3 regions of the Streptosporangium sp. NPDC049046 genome follow, and region 3 is predicted to be linked to each of the others. Evidence: riboswitches for the same ligand, from Rfam matches in the RefSeq annotation. Region 3 holds a riboswitch; each other region holds the start of a gene.

Region 1 (6,958 bases), on a different contig from region 3:
TCGTAGAACTGCGGGCTGCCCTGGCCGATGACGCTCCAGGCTCGCTTGGCGGTGCCCTGGTAGACGGAGTTGAGCACCGCGTCCACGTCGACGGCGTCGCGGAAGGCCTCGCGGACTCGCTTGTCGTCGAACGGGGGGCGGGAGACGTTGAAGTAGTAGGAGAACGCGCTTCCGGAGTTGAGGCTGGTCTCCAGTTTCAGCTCGGGGTCGCTCTTGATGAGGCCGATCTCGGTGGCGGGCACGCCCTCGATGACCTGCACCTGCCCGGAGGTGAGCGCGCCGACCCGTACCGCCGCCTCGGACAGGAAGCGGTAGGTGATCTCGGCCAGGTGCGCCGGTCCCTGGTGGGCGGCGCCGGTGGGCGGCCATTTGTAGTCGGGGTTGCGCTTGTAGTGGGCCTCCTGGCCGGGGGTGAACCGGTCGAGGATGAACGGCCCGGTGCCGACCACGTCGACGCCGCCCGCCTTGAGGTCCTTCGCGTTCTTCAGCGACTTCGGGGAGACCTGGCCCGCGTACGGGGAGGAGAGGAAGTCGAGGAACAGTCCGTCGGGGGCCTTGAGCGTGACCTTCAGGGTGTACGGCGCGGTCGCCTCGGCCTTCTCGAAGTTGCGCAGTTGGATGGCGCTGAGCGCGGCGTTGTAGCCGGGTGCGACGAGCTGGTCGAGGTTCGCCTTCACCGAGGCGGCGTCGAACTTCTCGCCGTCGTGGAAGGTGACGTCGTCGCGGAGTTCGAAGGTGTAGGTCAGGCCGTCCTCCGACACCTTCCAGGACGTGGCCAGCCAGGGCAGGAACTCACCGTTCACGCCCCGGGCGATCAGTGCGTCGAACTGGTTGTGGACCAGGAGGCGGGCCTTGTTCTGGCCCCACTGGTGCGGGTTGAAGGTGATCGGCTGTGTCTCCACTGCCCACACGAGCGATCCTCCATCGCCACCGCCGTCCGCACCGGCCTTCGCGCTCGGGGCCCCGCTCTCGGCTCCGCACGCCGCGAGCGCCAGCACTCCGGCGAGCGTCAGGGCGCCCCATCGCAACTTCACGTTCTTCTCCTTGCGCTTCTGTACGACGTGCTTCTCCGCGACGTGCTTCTGCACGGCGTTCTGTACGGCGTTGTTCTGTACGGCGTTGTTCTGTACGGCGTGTTGTGCGGCGTTGTTCGGTACGGCGCGTCCGGCCGGCTCGACGACACGCCGGGTATGGCGATCGGGGTGGTTCACGCGACGTGCCGTCTGATCTGGGTTCCGGCGGCCTCGGAGAGCACGATCCGGGCGAGGGCGTCGGCGTGGCGGAAGAGCGGGGCGTTGAGGCGGGGCCTGGCGAAGCCGGCGGTGGCCCTGCCGCCCACGACCCAGGGGCCGAGGGCGAACCTGCGGGGGTGCGGGCTGCCTGACCTGTCGAGCAGGCGGCGGTCCGCGGTCCGCACGTTCACCAGGCCCGACTCCTCGTCGAGCTCGCCGCGGTCGCGGAGCGCGCTGATGAGCGGGTCGACGGCCCGGCTCACGCTGGGCGCGGGCAGCCGGGCCTCGACGAGGGTGGTGGCCGCGACGCCGCCGGGCACGGTGGGGCTCTGTGCCCGCCAGCGTCCTTCATGGTGGTCGACCTTGAGGTTCGCGCCGAGGAAGGTGACCACTCCGGCCCTGGCGAGGGCGCGCATCTCCTCCAGCCGGGGTCCCGGCGGGCCGCTCGCGACGTAGCTGAAGAAGCCGCCGAACCACGGGTCGGAGATGCCCAGCTCGGCGAGGACGCCGTAGACGGAGAGCAGTCCGAGGATCATGGCGTGGTCGGCGCTGTGCGTGGGGTCGGAGCGCCGTTCCAGGTCGACGGCGAGATAGCCGTGCATCCACTTCTGCAGGCCCGCGTGGTCGCCGAACCGGATGCCGTCCAGCGGCCGGTCGAGCCGGTCGAAGTCGAGCCGGTCCGGGTGCCGGGGCACGGCCTGGCGGATCAGCTTTCGCATCCCGAGGCTGCGCCACTCCTCGGCCGCGAAGCCCTCCTCGAACTCCTCCCAGCCCAGCTTGACGCGCTTGGGGTGGGCGGTGATGAGCTCGTGGTAGTACGCGAAGGCCAGTTCCTTGGCGACCAGGGGCCACACGTCCCTGCGGAAGTCCCACGGTCCCTCGCCCAGCGCCTCGCGGGTGAGGAAGCGCGGCACCGGCGGGCGGGCGCCCTTGAAGGAGTAGCCGGTCTTGGAGTGGTACGGCACCCCGCGCCGCGAACCCACGTGCAGGAGAGGCTCCTGCCCGCTGGGCAGGTAGACGAGCTCCCCGTCGTACTCGCGGACGAACCGGCCGCCCCGGCCCGAGGTGAGCAGCACCATCAGGTCGACGAAGGCGAGCCCCATCCCCCGTACGATCACCGGCTCCCTCGCGGGGATGCCGTCCAGGTCGAGGTCCGCCGCGTAGCCGGTGGGTAGATAGCGCAGCCCCGTACGTGTGGCGAGGCGGGCCAGCGTGCCCTCCTCGCTCGTCGGGGTCACGTCGCCGTGTCCCTGGGCGAGGATCACCGCGTCGACCTCGATCGTCCCGCCGTTCTCCAGCTTCACCGCCTGGCCGCCGGGGACGTCGGCGAGGTCGACGGCGCGGGTGGCGTGCACGTGCACCCGGACGCCGCGCGGCGCGGTCGCCACCGTGTGGCGGAAGACGTGGGAGAGGTAGCCGCTCTGCGCGGGGCGGGTGGCGAACCTGCCGGGGTCTCCGCCGAGCCATTCGGCCAGCGTGGGACCAGGGCGGATCGGTCCCTCGCACCGCACCGACTCGTCGGTGAAGAGCGTCACGTCGGCCGCGGTGGAGTTCATCCAGAGCAGGTCCGGCTGGTCGCGCCGCCAGACGCGCCCGCCGCCCGGCGGGTGGGGGTCGATCACGTGGACGTCCAGCGACGGCCAGCCGAGCAGGTCGGCGGCGTTGGCGCAGATCCGCTCCACCAGGCAGGTGCCCGTCGGTCCCGCGCCGACGACGGCGATCGAGGCGCTCATACGGCGGCTCTGCGGTGCGGCTCGTCCCAGTCGGCGTACAGCGGCTCGACCGGGACACGCCAGGGGTCGGTCTCGCCGCGGAAGGGGGAGATGACGGTGAAGTCGGTGTTCTCGCGGAAGGCGGGGTGGGCGTACAGGTCCCTGGCGTAGGCCCACAGGTTGGTGAAGACGGTCAGCGGGCGCTCGCTGATCCTGGCCGCCGGGTTGTCGCTCAGGTCGAAGCGGAGCAGGGTCGGCCAGAGCCGTACGTCCGCCTCGGTTATCCCCGAGCCGAACAGGTACCTGCGGTCGGTCAGCCGGTCGTCCAGCTCGTCCAGGAAGGCGATCACCTCTGCGCGCGCCTCGGTGTACGCGGTCTCGGTGGCGGCCGACGCCACGCGGCCCGCCGCCGTGTTGACGATCTCGTAGATCCTCGTGTTGAGCTCGTCGATCTCCGGCCTGAGCTCCTCGGGGTAGAGGTCGGCCTCTGGGTCGCCGCCGAACCGGGTGGCGAGGTCGATCGTGATGTCGGGGAAGTTGTTGCTGACGATGCGGCCGCTCGTCCTGTCCCACAGGACCGGTACGGAGACGTGCCCGTCGAAGCCGGGCTCGGTCGTCTCGTACGCCTGCCGCAGGGTGGTGAAGCCGTTGACCGGGTCGGCCCCGCGCCGCTCACGGAAGGCCCACCCGCGTCCGTCGCGCTCGTCGTCGACGTAGGAGAGCGAGACCACGTCCTGGAGTCCCTTGAGGGAGCGCACGATGGCGGCGCGCTGCGCGTACGGACAGACGGCCGCGACGTAGAGGTGGTAGCGCCCCGGCTCGGCGGGAAAGGCGGTCGTGCCGATCCGCCCGGTGAAGGGGTAGCGCAGGCCGGGCCTGCCACCGGGCCGGTAGTGGCCGTGGGTGTCGAGGTCGACGGGGCTCGCGTGGTTCAGTGTGCTGCTCTTCGGCATCTGGCGCTCCCGGACATGTCGTGGTGACCCCGGTGAGGGGGTCCGCGCTTGCGGCACGCCCACCGTGCCGCCTGGTCTCCCCCGGGGGCACCCCGCCGCGGTGCGAGGGTTGCCGGTCAGCCAGCCGGGGCTTCGCACTGACACTCTTAACCTATTTAGAAGGTAGGAAATACATAGATCTCTGTCAAGCCTTAATGTCGGGGAATGTCCTATGAGAGCGTGAACGTGGTCTACCGCAAGTACGACGGGTCACTGCACTGGCACCACCGCGGCCTGCTGCTCGGCGAGGACGAGCACGGGGTGTGGACGGGCTGCGTGGCCAACTCCAGCGGCCACAAGGGCGACGGCCCCGCGGTCGCCTGGCCGCATCCGTTCGTGATGCTCTTCCCCCGCGACGCCTGGTGGACGGCCGCGTTCAACACGGCACCGCACAAGCACGAGATCTACTGCGACATCTCCACGGTGCCGCGGTGGAGCGACGGCCAGGTCACCATGATCGACCTCGACCTCGACGTGATCAGGGTCCGCGAGAACCTGCTGAAGGGCCGCCGGAGCCGGGTCTTCCTGGACGACGAGGACGAGTTCGAGGAGCACCGGGTCAGGTACGCCTACCCGCCCGACGTGGTCGAGAGCGCCCGCGCCTCGGCCGCCTGGCTGATGGAGGCGGTCACCACCCGCACCGCCCCCTTCGGGGACGCGCCGCACTGGCTCACCCTGGTCAGCTGAGCGCGTCCCCTCCGGCCACCTCAGGCGCGGTTACGGAACAACCTGCCGGACAGCAGCGCCGAGACCAGCAGGAAACCGCCGCACCAGGCCAGCGCCTTCCACGGGTCGCTCCCCACGGGCGTGTCGAGCAGCAGGCCGCGCACGGACTCGATGATCGGCGTGGCCGGCTGGTTCTCCGCGAACCCGTGCAGCCACGCGGGCATGGTGTGGACCGGGACGAAGGCGCTGCTCGGGTAGGGCAGGAACATCACCGCGAAGGTGAAGCCGCCCGCGGCCTCCGGCGTCCTGGCCAGCAGGCCGACCACGGCGGAGACCGCGGAGACGGCCAGGACGAACACCACCAGGATGCCCGCCGCCGCGGCCCAGCCCGCCAGGTCCGCGTCCGCCCGGAAACCGAGCAGGAAGGCGACGACGAACACGATGACGAGCGAGGTGAGGTTGCGCACGGTGCTGGCGGCCACGTGCCCGCCCAGGAACGCCGCCCCCCCGATGTCCATCGACCTGAACCTGTCGACGATCCCCCGGCTCATGTCCTGGCTGACGGCGACCGCGGTCAGGGAGGCGCCGTAGGAGGCGCACATGACGAGGACGCCGGGGACGGCGTAGGTGACGTAGTCGGTGCCGGTCTGGATCGCGCCGCCGAACAGGTAGACGAACATCAGCATGATCATGACGGGCAACAGGAACGAGGTGATCAGCGCGTCGAGGTTGCGCAGCGACAGGCGGACGGCGCGGTCGGTCATGACCGGCCAGGCGACGAGCTCAGACACCGGCCCGCCCCCCGCACTCGACCACGGGACCGGACACTCGCCGCTCCTCGCTTGTCGAGACGTCCATCACCGTGAGGTCAGACACCGGCCCGCTCCTTGTCCGTCGGATTGTCCGTCAGGTTGTCCGTCAGGGCGAGGAACGCGTCGTCGAGCGTGGCGCCTCGCACGGTGAACCTCTCGACCGCGGAACGCCCGGGATCCACCTCGTCCAGCAGGGCGCGGATCTGCGCGGCGCTCCCGTCGGTGGCCGCCTCGACGGTGAGCCTGGCGGGATCGGCGTGCACGGCACGCGCACCGAGCAGGCGCGTCACCTCGGCGAACGAGCCGGCGTCGGCCAGTACGAGGTTCAGCCGCCAGGCGGCGACCCTCGCCTTGAGCTCGTCGGCGGTGCCCTCCGCCACCACCCGTCCGCCGTCGAGCAGCGCGATCCTGCCGGCGAGGCTGTCGGCCTCCTCCAGGTACTGGGTGGTGAGGAAGACCGTCGTCCCCGAGTCGGCGAGGCGGGTGATCACCTCCCACATCGCCTGCCTGCTCCGCACGTCGAGCCCGGTCGTCGGCTCGTCGAGAAAGATCACCGATGGTGCGCCGACGAGCCCGGCAGCCAGGTCCAGGCGTCGCCACATACCACCCGAGTACGTGCCGACCCGCCGCTTTCCCGCCTCTACCAGGTCGAACCGCTCCAGGAGCTCGGCCGCCCTGCGGCGGGCCCCCGCGCGTGACAGGCCGGACAGGCGGCTCATCATCCGGAGGTTCTCCTCGCCGGTCAGCAACTCGTCGACCGCCGCGTGCTGGCCGGTCAGGCTGATGGCGCGGCGCACCCGGCGGCGGTCGCGGACGATGTCGAACCCGGCGACCGTGGCCCGTCCCCCGTCCGGCCCGACCAGCGTCGCCAGGGTGCGTACGGTCGTCGTCTTGCCCGCCCCGTTGGAGCCGAGCAGCGCGTACACGCTCCCCCTGGCGACGCGCAGGTCGACGCCCTTCAGGACGGCGACCCTGCCGTAGGACTTGGTGAGGCCGACCGCCTCTATCGCTGTATCCACTACCCCTCCTGTGTATGGCGTACGCTCTACTGTTTATGACATACACGATATTGCGTAAGGTATACACTCACAGAAAAGGACGGTCAAGCCCGGGAGCGCGATGGAAGTGCCGGAGAGCGTGGAGATCGCCTGGGGCCTGCGCGAGCGGCCCGGCAAGGGCCCCAAACGCAGCCTGAGCCTGGAGCACATCGTGGAGGCCGCCCTGCGGGTGGGCTCCGCGGAAGGGCTCGCCGCGGTCTCGATGAGCAAGATCGCCGCCGAGCTGGACGTCTCCACGATGGCGCTCTACCGCTACGTCTCGTCCAAGGGCGACCTGCTCATGCTCATCACGGACGCGGTGCTCGGCCCGCCTCCCCCGCTCCCCGAGCAGGGCGACGACTGGCGTCAGGGCGTCCACCGATGGGGCGCCGCCATGCGCGTCGCCCTGCAGCGACACCCCTGGTCGCTGCGCATCCCCATCACCGGACCGGGCATCATGCCCAACCACGTCGCCTGGCTGGAGACCGGACTGCGCTGCCTGCGCGG
Region 2 (6,958 bases), on a different contig from region 3:
GAGCGGCTCGGTGACAGCCCCTCCGAGGCGGATCTCGCGTGGCTGGCCCGCTGGTGGCGGATGCGGGCCCCCGGCGAGCGTGCCGAGATCGGCAGGCCCCGCGACAGGGCGTGGGCCTCGGTGATCGTACGGCTGGCGCGCGGCCGGGCGATCGCGATCGACTACTCCCACGCTCTGGACGACCGGCCGCCGTACGGCACGCTCGCCGGATACCGGGACGGAGCGACGGTCGCGCCCGTGCCCGACGGGTCGTGCGACATCACCGCCCACGTGGCGCTCGACGCCTGCGCGGCCTCCGGCGAGAGCGCCGGAGCCGTCACGACGGCGCTGACCACGCAGCGCGAGGCGTTGCGCGCCCTGGGCGTCACCGGGAGCCGTCCGCCGGTCGAGCAGGCGGGAAACGACCCGCGCGGCTACCTGCGGGCCCTCACCAGGGCCTCCGAGGAGGCCGAGCTCATCGCCCCCGGCGGCCTCGGCGGCTTCGGCTGGCTCTCTCAGAGCCGCCACTGAGAGCGCCGCTCCGGACCGGTTCAGACCCGCACATCGAGGGCGGTGAGGCCCCGGATGACGTAGCCGGGACCCCAGGTGGGTTCGGTGACGAGTTCCATCTTCGGCGCCTTGCGCAGGAGGGCGCCGAAGGATTCGATCAGCTCCACCCTGGCCAGCGGTGCCCCGAGGCAGAAGTGGATGCCGGCGCCGAAGGAGATGTGCGGGTTGTCGGCCCGGCCCACGTCCAGGCGGGCGGGGTCGGCGAAGACCTCGGGATCGCGGTTGGCCGAGCCGAACAGCAGCGCCACCTCGGAGCCGCGCGGGATGTCGATCCCGCCCACCGAGACGTCCTCGAGCACCCAGCGTTCGAACATCTGCAGCGGGGTGTCCCAGCGCATCAGCTCCTCGATCGCCGTGGGCAGCAGGGTGTGGTCGGCGCGGAGCCGGTCGAGTTCCGCCTGGTTGCGGAAGAGCGACCACCAGCCGTTGCCGGTGACGTTCACGGTGGCCTCGTGTCCGGCGTTGAGCAGCAGCACGCAGGTGCCGACCAGCTCCTCCTCGGTGAGCCGGTCGCCCTCGTCGGCCACCAGGGCGAGCGCGCTGATCAGGTCGTCACCGGGGTCGGCCCTGCGGGCGCGGGCCAGCTCGACGAGATAGGCGGAGAACTCCTCGGCCGCCCGTACGGCGGCGTGCTGGGCCTCGACCGACGGCTGGAGCTCGTACATGCCGCAGATGTCGGCCGACCAGGGGCGCAGCAGGTGCCGGTCGGCCTCGGGGATGCCGAGCATCTCGGCGATCACGGTGACCGGGAGCGGCTCGGCGACCTCGGCGATCAGGTCGCCTCCGCCGCGCTCGACGAAGACGTCCACGAGCTCCTCGGCCATGCGGGCGATCTTGGGGCGGAGGGCCTGGACCATGCGGGGGGTGAACGCCTTCGAGACCAGCCGCCGGAGCCTGGTGTGCACCGGCGGCTCGACGTCGAGCATCCCTGCCCTGATCACCCGCCAGAACGGGTCCTGGAACTCGGGGTCGTCCGGCCTGCCGAGCTCCTGGTGCGAGGCCACGTGCAGGTAGGACCGGCCGAGCCTGCGGTCTCGCAGCAGCGCGTTGACGTCGGCGTGCCTCGCCACCAGCCATTGGCCGGTCGGCTCGAAGAAGCCGACCGGCCGCTCCCGCCTCAGCTCGTCGTAGACGTCGTAGGGGTGGGCGACGAATTCCGGATTCCAGGGATCAAAGCGCACGTAAACATCGTAATCCTGGTCAGGAGTCGGGCCGCTTGTCCGAATTTCCCTTTTCGGGTGATTCATCCACTTCGCCCGCAGGACCGGTCCGGCTCGCCGGAACCCCCTGAGGCACCGCGGCCGCCGACGCCTCCGAACCGGCCCGATGCGTAGGATCCACCGAGTCCTTCGGGTCCTTCCGGTCCGTGCCGTCCACCGAGTCCGTACGACCCGACTGGTCCTCGGCACCGTAGCGAGAACGCAGCTCGACCGGCTTACGCCTGCCCGCCTTGCCGCGCATCCGGATGTTCAGCAGCTCCACCAGCAGCGAGAACGCCATCGCGAAGTAGATGTAGCCCTTGGGGATGTGCTGCTCGAACCCCTCGGCGATGAGCACGACGCCGATCAGCACCAGGAAGGACAGGGCGAGCATCTTGATGCTCGGGTGCCGGTCCACGAAGCGGCTGATCGGCCCGGAGGCGATCAGCATCACGATGACCGAGACGATGACGGCCGCGATCATGACGCCCAGCTCGTCGACCATGCCGACCGCGGTGATCACCGAGTCGAGCGAGAAGACGACGTCGAGGATCATGATCTGGATGATCACCGAGGTGAAGGACGCCGACACCTTGCCCTCGGAGTGGTGGGAGTCCCCCTCCAGGCTGCTGTGCATCTCGTGGACGCTCTTGCCCAGCAGGAACAGGCCTCCGAGTATCAGGATCAGGTCGCGCCCCGATATCCCCTGCCCGAAGACCTCGAACATCGGCGTCGTGAGCCTCACCACCCACGACAGCGCGAACAACAGGAGCAGACGGCTGAGCAGGGCGACGGAAATACCGATCTTGCGTGCCCTGTCACGCTGCGCGGGCGGGAGCTTGCCCACCAGGATCGAGATGAAGATGATGTTGTCGATCCCCAGGACGATCTCCAGGGCGACAAGGGTGAAAAAACCTATCCATATCTCGGGGTTGGTCACCCAATCCATGGCCTTCTCCTTCTTCGGCCGATTTCTTCGGCCAACGCTCGAACGCGCGATCATCCAGCCGGCTGAACCTTCTTCGGCTGACTCCAGGACGACCGGGAAAGGCCCCGAGTTCCTTCCTTTCATCACAACTCGCCGTCAATTCGCCGGACGCGCCCAGGCGCCCGCTCCTGCCCCGGATACCGGGACGATCACCTTTCGGACTTGCGGGCCACCGCGGGACGTCGGTTATAGTGCCTCCGTAGGTCATGAGTGCCAGTGACAAGCCCCGGCTCGCTGGCCGGCAACCCTCGCGTCCGCGGCGGGGTGCCCCGGGTGAGGACCTGGTCCGGCACGAGGTGTGCCGGGCAAGCGCGGGCTCCAGGCACCTATGCCATGGGTTGGGGTCCGATGACCTCGAAGGAGCCATGGCGTGTCCACCCTCACGATCAGCACCCCCGCCACCCCGGCCACCACCGCCGTCCCCGAGACCCGCGCGTCCGGTGACCGGCCGATCCCGGCCGTGCTCGGCTCGGACCTGGAGGTCCCGGTCAGGGGCGGCAGGCTCGTCCGCTACGCCAACCTCGACTACGCCGCGAGCGCCCCCTGTCTGGAGCCGGTGAGCGCCGCCGTCGCCGCCGCGCTCCCGGCCTACTCCAGCGTCCACCGCGGCGCCGGGTACGCGTCCCAGCTGACCACGGCCCGCTACGAGCAGGCCAGGCACACGGTGCGGGCCTTCGTGGGCGCCCGCCCTGACGACTCGGTGATCTTCACCCGCAACACCACGGACGCGACCAACCTGCTGGCCCGTAGCCTGCCCGAGGGCACCACCACCGTGGTCTTCGACACCGAGCACCACGCCTCGCTGCTCCCCTGGGAGCGGGTCGTGCGGCTCGCGGCCCCCGCCTTCCCCGGCGAGGCCGTCCGCGCCGTCGACGACGCCCTCGCCTCGATCGACGGCCCCAAGCTGCTCGTCGTGACCGCCGCCTCCAACGTCACCGGGGAGCTGTGGCCGATCGCGGCGCTCGCCCACATCGCCCACCGCCACGGTGCCCGCGTCCTCGTCGACGCCGCGCAGCTCGTCCCGCACCGCCGCCTCAACCTGACGGCCCTCGACCTGGACTACGTGGTCTTCTCCGGCCACAAGCTCTACGCGCCGTTCGGCACGGGCGCGCTGATCGGCCGTTCCGACTGGCTCGCCGACGCCGAGCCGTACCTGCGGGGCGGCGGGGCGGTGAAGGCCGTGAACGACGACGACACCGAGTGGCACGACGACCCCGAGGCGCGGCACGAGGCCGGAACCCCGAACGTGCTGGGCGCCATCGCGCTCGCCGCGGCCTGCGACGCGCTGTCCGCCACCGGCTGGACCCCACTGGTCCGCGAGGAGGAGCACCTCCTCCGGCGCCTGAGGGCGGGCCTCGCAGCTGTCCCCGGCGTCCACGAGCTGTCCCTGTGGGGCCCGGACCACCCGCGCGTCGGCATCGTCTCCTTCGTGGTGGACGGCTTCACCGCCCGCGAGGTCGCCGAGGCCCTGTCCGGCGACTACGGCATCGGGGTCCGCGACGGCAAGTTCTGCGCCCACCCCTTCGTACGGCACCTGCTGGGCGCCAAGGACGGCGGCTGCGACGACGTCACCGCCTCCGCCGTCCGCGCTTCCATCGGCATCGGTACCACCTCCGAGCACGTCGACCGACTGATCGGCGCCCTGCGGGATCTTGCCTCGCGCGGCTGACGTGACAGCATGGCCCTATGACTGAAGGCGCGCGCCGTGAGCTGAGCGTGGGGATGGGGGCTGGAGCCGAGGCCGTACGGGGGGCGGACGGCAAGGACCTCGCGACCGAGGACATGGTCCTCAACATCGGGCCGCAGCACCCGTCCACGCACGGTGTGCTGCGGCTGCGGCTCACGCTGGACGGGGAGCGGATCAGCTCCGCCGAGCCGATCGTGGGCTACATGCACCGGGGCGCCGAGAAGCTCTTCGAGGTGCGTGACTACCGGCAGATCATCGTGCTGGCGAACCGGCACGACTGGCTGTCGGCGTTCGCCAACGAGCTGGGCGTCGTGCTCGCGGTGGAGCGGATGCTCGGCATGGAGGTGCCGGCGAGGGCGGTCTGGACGCGCACGCTGATGGCCGAGCTCAACCGGGTGCTCAGCCACCTGATGTTCCTCGGCTCCTACCCGCTGGAGCTCGGCGCGATCACCCCGGTCTTCTACGCGTTCCGGGAGCGCGAGACCCTCCAGGCCGTGATGGAGGAGATCTCCGGCGGGCGCATGCACTACATGTTCAACCGGGTCGGCGGCCTCAAGGAGGAGATCCCCGCGGGGTGGACGGGCCGGGTCGCCCAGGCCGTGGCCGACGTGCGGCGGCGACTGCCCGACATCGAGAACCTCATCGCCGGCAACGAGATCTTCCTCGCCCGCACGCGCGGGGTGGGCGTCCTCGACCGCGAGACGATCATGCAGTACGGCGTGAGCGGCCCGATCGCCCGCGCCTCCGGCGTCGACCTCGACCTGCGCAGGGACGAGCCGTACCTCGCCTACGGCGAGGTGCCGGTGAAGGTCGTCACCCGGTCGGCGGGAGACTGCCACGCCCGGTTCGAGGTGCTGCTCGAACAGGTGAAGGTCTCCCTCGACCTGGCCGACGCCTGCGTGGAGCGGCTCCTCGACCTGCCCCCGGGGCCGGTCAACCAGCGTCTGCCCAAGGTGTTGAAGGTGCCCGAGGGCCACACCTACGCCTGGACGGAGAGCCCGCTGGGCCTCAACGGCTACTACCTGGTCTCGCGCGGGGAGAAGACGCCGTGGCGGATGAAGCTCCGCTCGGCCTCCTTCAACAACGTCCAGGTGCTGCGCGAGATGCTCCCCGGCCACCTGGTCTCGGACATGGTCGCCATTTTGGGCTCGATGTTCTTCGTCGTCGGCGACATCGACAAGTAAGGCACGGTTGCAACCGCATGATCGAATCCGGCGGAGACCAGGAGAGGGCGACCCCTGTACCCTCCACACCTCTTCCCGCGCCCTCCGCCTCGAAATCCCGGGAAACCCCCGGAACACCAGGGACACCAGGAACCTCTGGGACTTCGGAAACCACCGAGAGCCGCTCCGGAAGCACCGCGACCTCGGATTCCGTACCGGCCGAGGTGCCTCCCGCCACGGACGGGCCGCGGCGGGACCGCTACGTCGACTGGCTGCGCGCGCTCAGCCTGATCGTCGTGGTCGTCTGGCACTGGGCGTTCACGATCCTGCAGTGGGGGCCCGACGGCCCCTCGCCGACGAGCCCGCTGGGCTTCACCTCGGGGCTGTGGATCCTCACCTGGCTGCTGCAGGTGCTGCCGCTCTTCTTCTACGTGGGCGGATACGTCCACCTCCTGTCGTGGAACCGGGCCTGCGAGCGCGGGGTCGGCATCGGCACCTTCGTGTGGCGGCGCATCCGGAGTCTCGCGATCCCCGCGCTCGCGCTCGCCGGGACCTGGATCGTGTTCGGTGTGATCGTGACGTGGGCGTTCGGGATCGAGTGGATGGGCCGCGTGGTCCTGCTCGTCATCAGCCCGCTCTGGTTCATCGGCGTCTACCTCGTGCTGATCGCCCTGCTGCCGATCTCGCTCTGGCTGCACCGGCACTACGACGTGCTCGCCCTGATCTGGCTGGCGGGGGCGGCGCTCGTCGTCGACGTGCTGCGGCTGCGCTACGGGTACGAGGCCGTGGGCTGGCTCAACATGATCATCGTCTGGGGGCTCGCCCACCAGGCCGGATTCTTCTACGACCGGGTGGTGGCGCTTCCCCGCCGCTTCGACGTCGCCATCCTGTGGACCGGGCTGTTCGCCCTCTTCGGCCTGGTCTACTCGGGCATCTACCCCGGGTCGATGGTGGGCGTTCCCGGCGACAAGCTGTCCAACATGGCGCCGCCCACCTTCGTCATCGTGGCCCTGCTGATCTTCCAGATCGGCCTGGTGGAGGTGCTGAGGCCGTCCATGGAACGCCTGCTCGTACGGCCCAGGTGGCAGCGCGTGAACGAGACGGTGAACCGGTTCGCGCTCCCGCTGTTCCTGTTCCACACGACCGGCATGGCGATCTGGGTGGCGCTCACCTGGTGGCTGGTGGGCAGCGGACCCGGCGAGAGGGTACGGCTGGACCTGTTCTGGTGGCTGGAGCGTCCCCTCGCCATCGCCGGAGCGCTGATCTGCACGCTTCCGGTCATCATGCTCTTCGGACGCCAGTGGACGGCGAGGCGCCGCTAGCGGCGTCTCAGCACGCGGGGTCTCAGCGCTCGTCGCCCGCGGAGTCCTTG
Region 3 (6,958 bases):
AAGCCGTAGCCCTTGTCCGCGTTGAACCATTTGACGGTGCCCTGCGCCACTTGCGACTCCTCTTACTGGTCTTAAAGGACGACGCCCATTCCTCTCGCGAAGTCCCCAATCTCCGGGGCGGACTTCGCCACGTCGATCGTTCCGACCATACCTGTGGGAAGCGGTCGGGCAACAGAGTCAAGCACCAAACTACCTCTTTACGAGAGCTTTTATCACGAGGAGAAAGTTTCATCATCACTGCTGGTTAGTCAGGGGTTACATTATTCGTGTACGCGGCAAATATGAGCTTCTGTCATAAAACACGGCACCCGCCCGGCCGGAGCCGGGCGGGTGCCGTGGATTCGCGGGTGCCCCTGGGGATGACGCGGTGCGACGCGAGGCGGTCAGGGCCGCGTCAGGGCGGAGGAGTCAGCCTCCGGCCACCGCCGGGATGATGGAGATCTGAACACCGGAGGGCGTCGCCGTGTCGAGGTTGTCGGCGAAACGGACGTCCTCATCCCCCACGTAGACATTGACAAAACGTCGGATCTTTCCCGATTCATCGAGAATCCGGGCACCGATCCCCGGGAAGTCCGCGTCGAGCTTCTGAAGAACATCGCGCAGGGTCTCGCCTTCTCCGTTCACCTCGGCGGCACCATCGGTGTAAGTCCGGAGAATCGTCGGAATCCGCACAGAAACGCTCATAATTCAGTACCTTTCACGATTTCTAGGCGATAGCCGCACGGAATGCGTCAAGAGAGGGTCGAATCACTGCGGTCGGGCGCGCCTCCGCGGCCACCGCGTCCAGGGTCTTGAGACCGTCGCCGGTGTTGAGGACCACGGTCTCGGCGTCGGGGTCGAGCGTGCCCGAGGCGACCAGCTTGCGCAGCACCCCGACGACGACGCCTCCCGCCGTCTCGGCGAAGATGCCCTCGGCCCTCGCCAGCAGCCGGATCGAGTCGACGATCTCGGCGTCGGTGACGTCCTCGACCGCGCCGCCGGTGCGGCGGGCGATGTCCAGGACGTACGGTCCGTCGGCCGGGTTACCGATCGCGAGCGACTTGGCGATCGTGTCCGGCTTGACCGGCCGGATCACGTCGTGGCCCGCCTTGTAGGCGGAGGAGACCGGGGAGCACCCCTCGGCCTGGGCGGCGAAGATCTTGTACGGCCTGTCCTCGACCAGGCCGAGCGCGATCAGCTCCTTGAAGCCCTTGTCGATCTTCGTGAGCTGCGAGCCGGAGGCGACCGGAATGACGATCTGGTCGGGAAGGCGCCAGCCGAGCTGCTCGGCGATCTCGTAGGCGAGCGTCTTGGAACCCTCCGCGTAGTACGGGCGGAGGTTGACGTTGACGAAGCCCCACTGGTCGCCCAGCTCGTCGCCGATGAGCTCGGAGCAGAAGCGGTTCACGTCGTCGTAGGTGCCCTCGATGCCGATGAGCCTGCCGCCGTACACGGAGGCCATCACGATCTTGGCCTGCTCCAGGTCGGAGGGGATGAACACGCAGGCGTCCAGCCCGGCCCGCGCGGCGGCGGCGGTCACGGCGCCGGCCAGGTTGCCGGTGGAGGAGCAGGAGAGGGTGTGGAAGCCGAAGTTGCGTGCCGCCTCGACGGCGATGGCCACCACGCGGTCCTTGAAGGAGTGGGTGGGGTTGCCGGAGTCGTCCTTCACGTGCAGCGAGCGGATGCCCAGCTCGCGGGCGAGGTTGCCGGCGTTGACGAGCTTGGTCCAGCCGGGTGCCATGTTGGGCTTGGCGGCCACGTCCTCGGGGACGGGCAGCAGCGAGCGGTAGCGCCAGATGTTGGTCGGCCCCTCGGCGATCCGCTCCCGGGTCACCCGCCCGAAGTCGTACGCGATCTCAAGGGGCCCGAAACACTCGGTACACGCGAAGCTGGGGCCGAGGTCGTAGCGGGCACCGCACTCCCGGCAGGACAGCGCCACGGCGGGGCCGAAGCGCCGGTCGCGCGCGCCGTCGGCACGAGCGGAGGAGGTGGTGTTCTCAGTGGTTGCGAGCGCCATGAAGCGAGGCCTTTCCCTCATCTTCGTCTGGACCACCCTGGTCACAGACCGGAATTGGCACCTGTCCCGGTCGACCTCGTTCAGATCACGGGTCGTGAACCGGGATGGTTGCCGGGGCTTCGCAGGGCCGGTCCCTCCACCCCTCTGGATGAGCAGATATTCAGTTGGAAACCTGACGCGCAGGTCTTGAGCACTCTACCCCGCCCTGCCGCCCTCCTGACTTCATGTCTCACTGTGCGAGATAAGGCGTGTTATCCAGCGGACAGCCGGATCCGTTCCTCCGCCCCCGAGACAGGCGGCGTGGCTGGAAAAACAGGTGAAAGGACAGGTGAGGCCCCCGCCGGACGGACGATCCTCGGTGATCGTCCGCCCTGCGGGGGCCTCACCCCTTCCGGTCGTCGCCGGACGCGCCCCGCGAGCGGCGTCCGGCGGGCGGTCACGGCACCTTGAACCTCAGGGTGTACGCGCCGGCGCCGGACGAGGAGACCACCCGGTAGCGGTAGTAGCCGGGCGTGCCGGTGTAGGAGATGCTCTCGTCGGGCCCCGGACCGTCCGAGGTGGCGACGACCGCCCAGCTTCTGCCGTTCCACTTCTGCAGATACAGGTCGAAATCGACGCCGTCGGCGCCGGCCAGGCAACCGGCGTGGACGCCCCCCGCGGTCGACCTGTAGTAACGCCCCTTCGGCTGGTAGGCGGACGCGCCGTCGGCGAGGGTACCGGTGTAGATGTTCGGGAAACCGGTGCAGCCTCCCGCGACCGGCGGCGGCGTCGAACCGCCCCCGGTGGTGGTCTTCAGGGTCAGGCCGTAGGTGCTGAGTATCGGGCCGATCGGCTGGAAGTAGGTGGTGCCGCCTTCATCGCAGTTGCCGGAGCCACCGGAGGTGACGCCCTGGGCCTGGTCGACGGAGATGAAGGAGCCGCCGGAGTCTCCGGGTTCGGCGCAGACACTGGTGCGGGTCACTCCCGAGACGGTGCCCTGAGGGTAGGTGACACTGGCGCCGCGCTGCTGGATGAGGCCGCAGTGCCACTCGGTGGTGGAGCCGGACCGGCAGACCGAGGCCCCCTCGATGGCGACCCGGGCGCCGGCTACGGGTACGGTGCCGCCCTCGCCGTTGTCCACCGCCGGGGTGGGCGTCCAGTCGGCGTTGACCGCGACCCAGGAGTAGTCGTTGCCGGGGAAGGTGGATCCCTGGAAGACGCCTTGAGGGGCTCGGTTGAAGCCGGTGGTGGTGTCGCCGGGCTTTCCGCAGTGGCCCGCGCTCACGAAGCCCGGCTGGGTGCCCTTGAACACGGGGAAGCCGATCGAACAGCGCTCCGAGGTGCCGATGTAGTAGGCGTTGCCGCCCACCAGGTCGTACAGGGGCAAGGGGGTCTCGCTGGAGGTCAGCACGATCACCGCGTCCCTGTCCACGTCGGTGCTCTCGACGAAGCTCTCGGCCGCGTCGGGCTTCGGCGAGAGGACGATCACCTTGTTCCTCTTCACGTCGATGAAGCGAGTACTCGACACGAGCGCCGAGGTATTGGCGGCGTCGAGCCTGGTCTGGATCGCGGCGAGCTCCGCCAGCGGCCTGGAGACGACCTCGGCCTCGGAACCCGCCGCGAGGATCGAGGGAATGTCGGTGGCACTGGTGGTGGCCGTCACCAGATTGTTCGCGGTGGCTCCCCGGAGCCAGACGCCGCCGAGACGGGGACCGAGCCTCCTGACCAGCTGCTCCGCGATCGGGGCGAAGCGTGCCTCGTTCGCCAGGCGCTCACTGGCCTCGGCGAGGGTGAGGCGGAGGTCGCGCGCGAGCGCCCTCACCATGCCAGGCGGCGGTTTCAGCGTGGCCGAGGCGACCGGCACGGCCGCGTCGGCGGACGGGACGGCGTGAGCGACCGGGGCGTCCGCCACCCGGCGTTCGGCACCGGCCGGCACGGCGGCCAAGGTGAGCGTGACGGCGGTCAGGGCGCATGATGCGATGAGGGCGTGTCTGCGGGACATGTGGATTCTCCTCGACCTTTGCCTGTGAAGCACGAGGGGAGACCACCACATGTCACCAATTGATCACGTGACGCGGGCAACGCCACTCTAGGTCAGGCAAGGCGACCGGAGCCGCGCGCCACGCGGAAGGTGTTCGCGAACAATTCCCATCGGCCACCCCGCCCCTCCGAACCACCCGCCCTCTCAGAAACCAGGGCACCCTTCCCGAACCGGGCGGCCGGGATCGGGATCAGAAGCCGTAGGCGTCGCCCAGGGCGCCCTGGACGTATTTGCGCGCCTGGTGGATGCGCGACTTCGCGGTGCCCAGCGGAATCCTGAGCTGCTCGGCCACCTCGTTGTAGTCGAGCTGGCAGATGTCACGCAGCACCAGCGCCTGGGCGAGCTCCGGCTTCTCGGCCTCCAGCGCCTCCATCGCGTCGAGCAGGTCCAGCCGGGACCCGGCGATCACGCTCACCCGGGCGACGTCCGGCTTCTGCAGCGGCAGCTCGTCCGAGCTCTGCTCGGCGGCGCGGCGCTTCAGCGAGCGGTAGGTGGTCCTCGCGCAGTTGGCCGTCACGATGTGCAGCCAGGTGCTGAACCGGGCACGTCCCTCGAAACGGCCGATGTTGCGCGCCACCGCGAGCAGGGTGTCCTGGCAGGCCTCCTCGGCGTCCTGCCTGAAGGGAAGGATCCGGCCGCAGTGCCTGAGCACGGCGGGCTCGATCCGCCTCAGCAGCTCACCGAGCGCGCGGTGGTCGCCCTGGGCGGCCGATCGGGCCAGGTCCTCGGTCGTCTCGTCCAGCGCCATCACGGGCCCCCATCAGCGGTCACGGTCGCTGGACATCCTATGGTCCGGCCCTCGGACGGCGCCCCTCCCCTTCTCCCTGCCAAAGCCCTCCCCTTCTTGCCGCCAAAAGGGTGATACGTCGAGCCTCATCACTTCACCTGCCGACAAGAGCTGACACAATTCGTTGAACACCGTTCTTTCGTTGACCCGAAGGGCGAGGACACCCCGCTGCGGTGCCGGTTAACCTTCGAAAACAGGCGTGTCCCCAGCCAGTGAAGAAGGGATCTCATGAGCGCGATCCTGGTGGCCTCCAACCGCGGCCCCGTCTCCTTCACCCTCTCCGAGGACGGCTCACTGTCCATGCGCAGAGGGGGCGGCGGCCTGGTCTCCGGCCTGTCGGAGGTCGCGAGGGACGTCAACGCCCTGTGGGTCTGCGCGGCGCTGTCCGACGGCGACCGAAGCGCCGTGCGGCTCGCGCCCGGCGGCCGGCTCGACCAGGCGGGCTACGACACCGGGACGGTGCGGATGCTCGACATCCCCCCGGCGACCTTCCACCGCGCCTACAACGCGGTCGCCAACTCCACCCTGTGGTTCGTCCACCACCTCCTCTACGACACCCCCAACCGGCCGCACTTCGACGCCAGGTTCCGCAGGGAGTGGGAGTCGTACCAGGCCTACAACGAGGCGTTCGCGATGGCGCTGGCCGAGGAGGCCCCGCACGGGGCGCGGGTGATGGTGCAGGACTACCACCTGAGTCTCGCCCCGGCGATGCTCAGGGGGGAGCGCCCCGACCTGCGGGTGGCGCACTTCTCGCACACGCCGTGGGCCCCGCCGGAATACTTCAGCCTGCTCCCCGACGACGTGGCGACCGAGCTCCTCGAAGGCATCCTCGGCGCCGACCACGCGGGCTTCCTGACCGACCGCTGGGGCGGGGCGTTCATGGACTGCTGCGAGACGGTGCTCGGGGCGCGGGTCGACCGCGGGGAGCGTACGGTCACCCACGCGGGCAGGATCACCAGGATCGGCACGCACAGCCTGGGCGTGGACGGCAAGGCGCTGTGGACCCGGGCCTCCGAGCCCGACGTGGAGTCGCACATGGCCGCGCTCCGCGACCAGGTGGGCGACCGCAGGCTGATCGTGCGGATCGACAGGACGGAGCTGTCGAAGAACATCGTGCGGGGCCTGCTCGCCTACAAGCAGTTCCTCGCCACCTACCCGGAGTGGCACGGCCGGGTCACCCACCTCGCCTTCGCCTACCCCTCCCGGCACGACCTGCCCGAATACCGCGAGTACACCGCGGCGGTGCAGCGCTGCGCCAAGGAGATCGAGGACGAGTACGGCACCGAGGACTGGGATCCGCTCATCCTCAACGTCAACGACGACTACCCGCGCTCGCTCGCCGCCTACCGGCTGGCGGACGTGCTGCTGGTGAACCCGATCCGCGACGGCATGAACCTGGTGGCGAAGGAGGGGCCGGTCCTGTCTCCGCACAGCGCGCTGGTGCTGTCGCGGGAGGCGGGTGCCGCCGCCGAGCTGGGCGAGCACGCGCTCACGGTCAATCCCTACGACGTCTCGGCCACGGCCGCCGCGCTGCACGAGGGCCTGACGATGCCCTCGGCCGAGCGCTCCAGGAGGGGGGTCCTGCTCGCCGCCGCGGCGACCGCGCTCCCCCCGCACCGGTGGTTCGCCGAGCAGCTCGACGCTCTCGGATGACGATCAAAATTGTTGGGCGGTTTTAGTCCCACATGAGATAATTTTGGCGGCTATTTCACTTCTTCGGCGTACGGGGGCCGAGTTGACCGCGACCGCGCACGTCCGGCTGATCCGCGACCGCGCGACCTGGCTGATCTACCTCCAGTTCGGCGTCTTCGCCACCTACCTGTACGGCCTCAGCTCCGCGCTCCCGCTGCTCCGCCTCGACCAGGGCGTCTCCCAGGCGGTCGCCGGGCTGCACGGGACCGCGATGGCCGCCGGCGGCATCGTCACCGGTCTCGTCCTGCCCTGGGTGGTGGGAAGGATCGGGCGGCAGGCCGCCATCTGGACCGGGATGGCCGGGATAAGCGTCGGCACGCTCATGGTCGCGGCAGCCCCCACCCTGCTGCCGGTCACCCTCCTCGGGTACGGCGTCGCCGGCGCGCTGTCCGCGCTCGTCCTGTTCCCGGGCATGGCCGCGCTCGACGATCGGCACGGTCCCGCGGGCCCGGCGGCGATCAGC

The links. Region 3 has a riboswitch for S-adenosylmethionine ahead of thrC (threonine synthase). Riboswitches for the same ligand answer to the same signal wherever they lie in the genome.
Region 1: linked by a shared signal. The riboswitch ahead of AB0B96_RS12935 (glutathione S-transferase C-terminal domain-containing protein) and the one ahead of thrC (threonine synthase) in region 3 are both predicted to bind S-adenosylmethionine.
Region 2: linked by a shared signal. The riboswitch ahead of AB0B96_RS11975 (aminotransferase class V-fold PLP-dependent enzyme) and the one ahead of thrC (threonine synthase) in region 3 are both predicted to bind S-adenosylmethionine.

What each region holds. Positions count from the first base shown of each region.
Region 1 is NZ_JBEZEZ010000008.1:8,382-15,339, forward strand. Features, by position in the region: gene AB0B96_RS12925 (ABC transporter substrate-binding protein) at 1-1,211, opposite strand, end outside; gene AB0B96_RS12930 (FAD/NAD(P)-binding protein) at 1,208-2,965, opposite strand; gene AB0B96_RS12935 (glutathione S-transferase C-terminal domain-containing protein) at 2,962-3,897, opposite strand; SAM riboswitch class IV at 3,937-4,049, opposite strand; gene AB0B96_RS12940 (DUF402 domain-containing protein) at 4,102-4,623, shown strand; gene AB0B96_RS12945 (ABC transporter permease) at 4,644-5,393, opposite strand; gene AB0B96_RS12950 (ATP-binding cassette domain-containing protein) at 5,471-6,433, opposite strand; gene AB0B96_RS12955 (TetR/AcrR family transcriptional regulator) at 6,534-6,958, shown strand, end outside.
Region 2 is NZ_JBEZEZ010000007.1:141,668-148,625, forward strand. Features, by position in the region: gene AB0B96_RS11960 (SAM-dependent methyltransferase) at 1-510, shown strand, start outside; gene AB0B96_RS11965 (cytochrome P450) at 531-1,730, opposite strand; gene AB0B96_RS11970 (TerC family protein) at 1,750-2,697, opposite strand; SAM riboswitch class IV at 2,939-3,054, shown strand; gene AB0B96_RS11975 (aminotransferase class V-fold PLP-dependent enzyme) at 3,107-4,405, shown strand; gene AB0B96_RS11980 (NADH-quinone oxidoreductase subunit D) at 4,423-5,607, shown strand; gene AB0B96_RS11985 (acyltransferase) at 5,811-6,908, shown strand; gene AB0B96_RS11990 (DUF3180 domain-containing protein) at 6,931-6,958, opposite strand, start outside.
Region 3 is NZ_JBEZEZ010000033.1:63,630-70,587, forward strand. Features, by position in the region: gene AB0B96_RS34080 (cold-shock protein) at 1-50, opposite strand, end outside; gene AB0B96_RS34085 (MoaD/ThiS family protein) at 409-684, opposite strand; gene thrC (threonine synthase) at 707-1,996, opposite strand; SAM riboswitch class I at 2,011-2,151, opposite strand; gene AB0B96_RS34095 (S1 family peptidase) at 2,433-3,977, opposite strand; gene AB0B96_RS34100 (RNA polymerase sigma factor) at 4,207-4,764, opposite strand; gene AB0B96_RS34105 (trehalose-6-phosphate synthase) at 5,032-6,456, shown strand; gene AB0B96_RS34110 (MFS transporter) at 6,539-6,958, shown strand, end outside.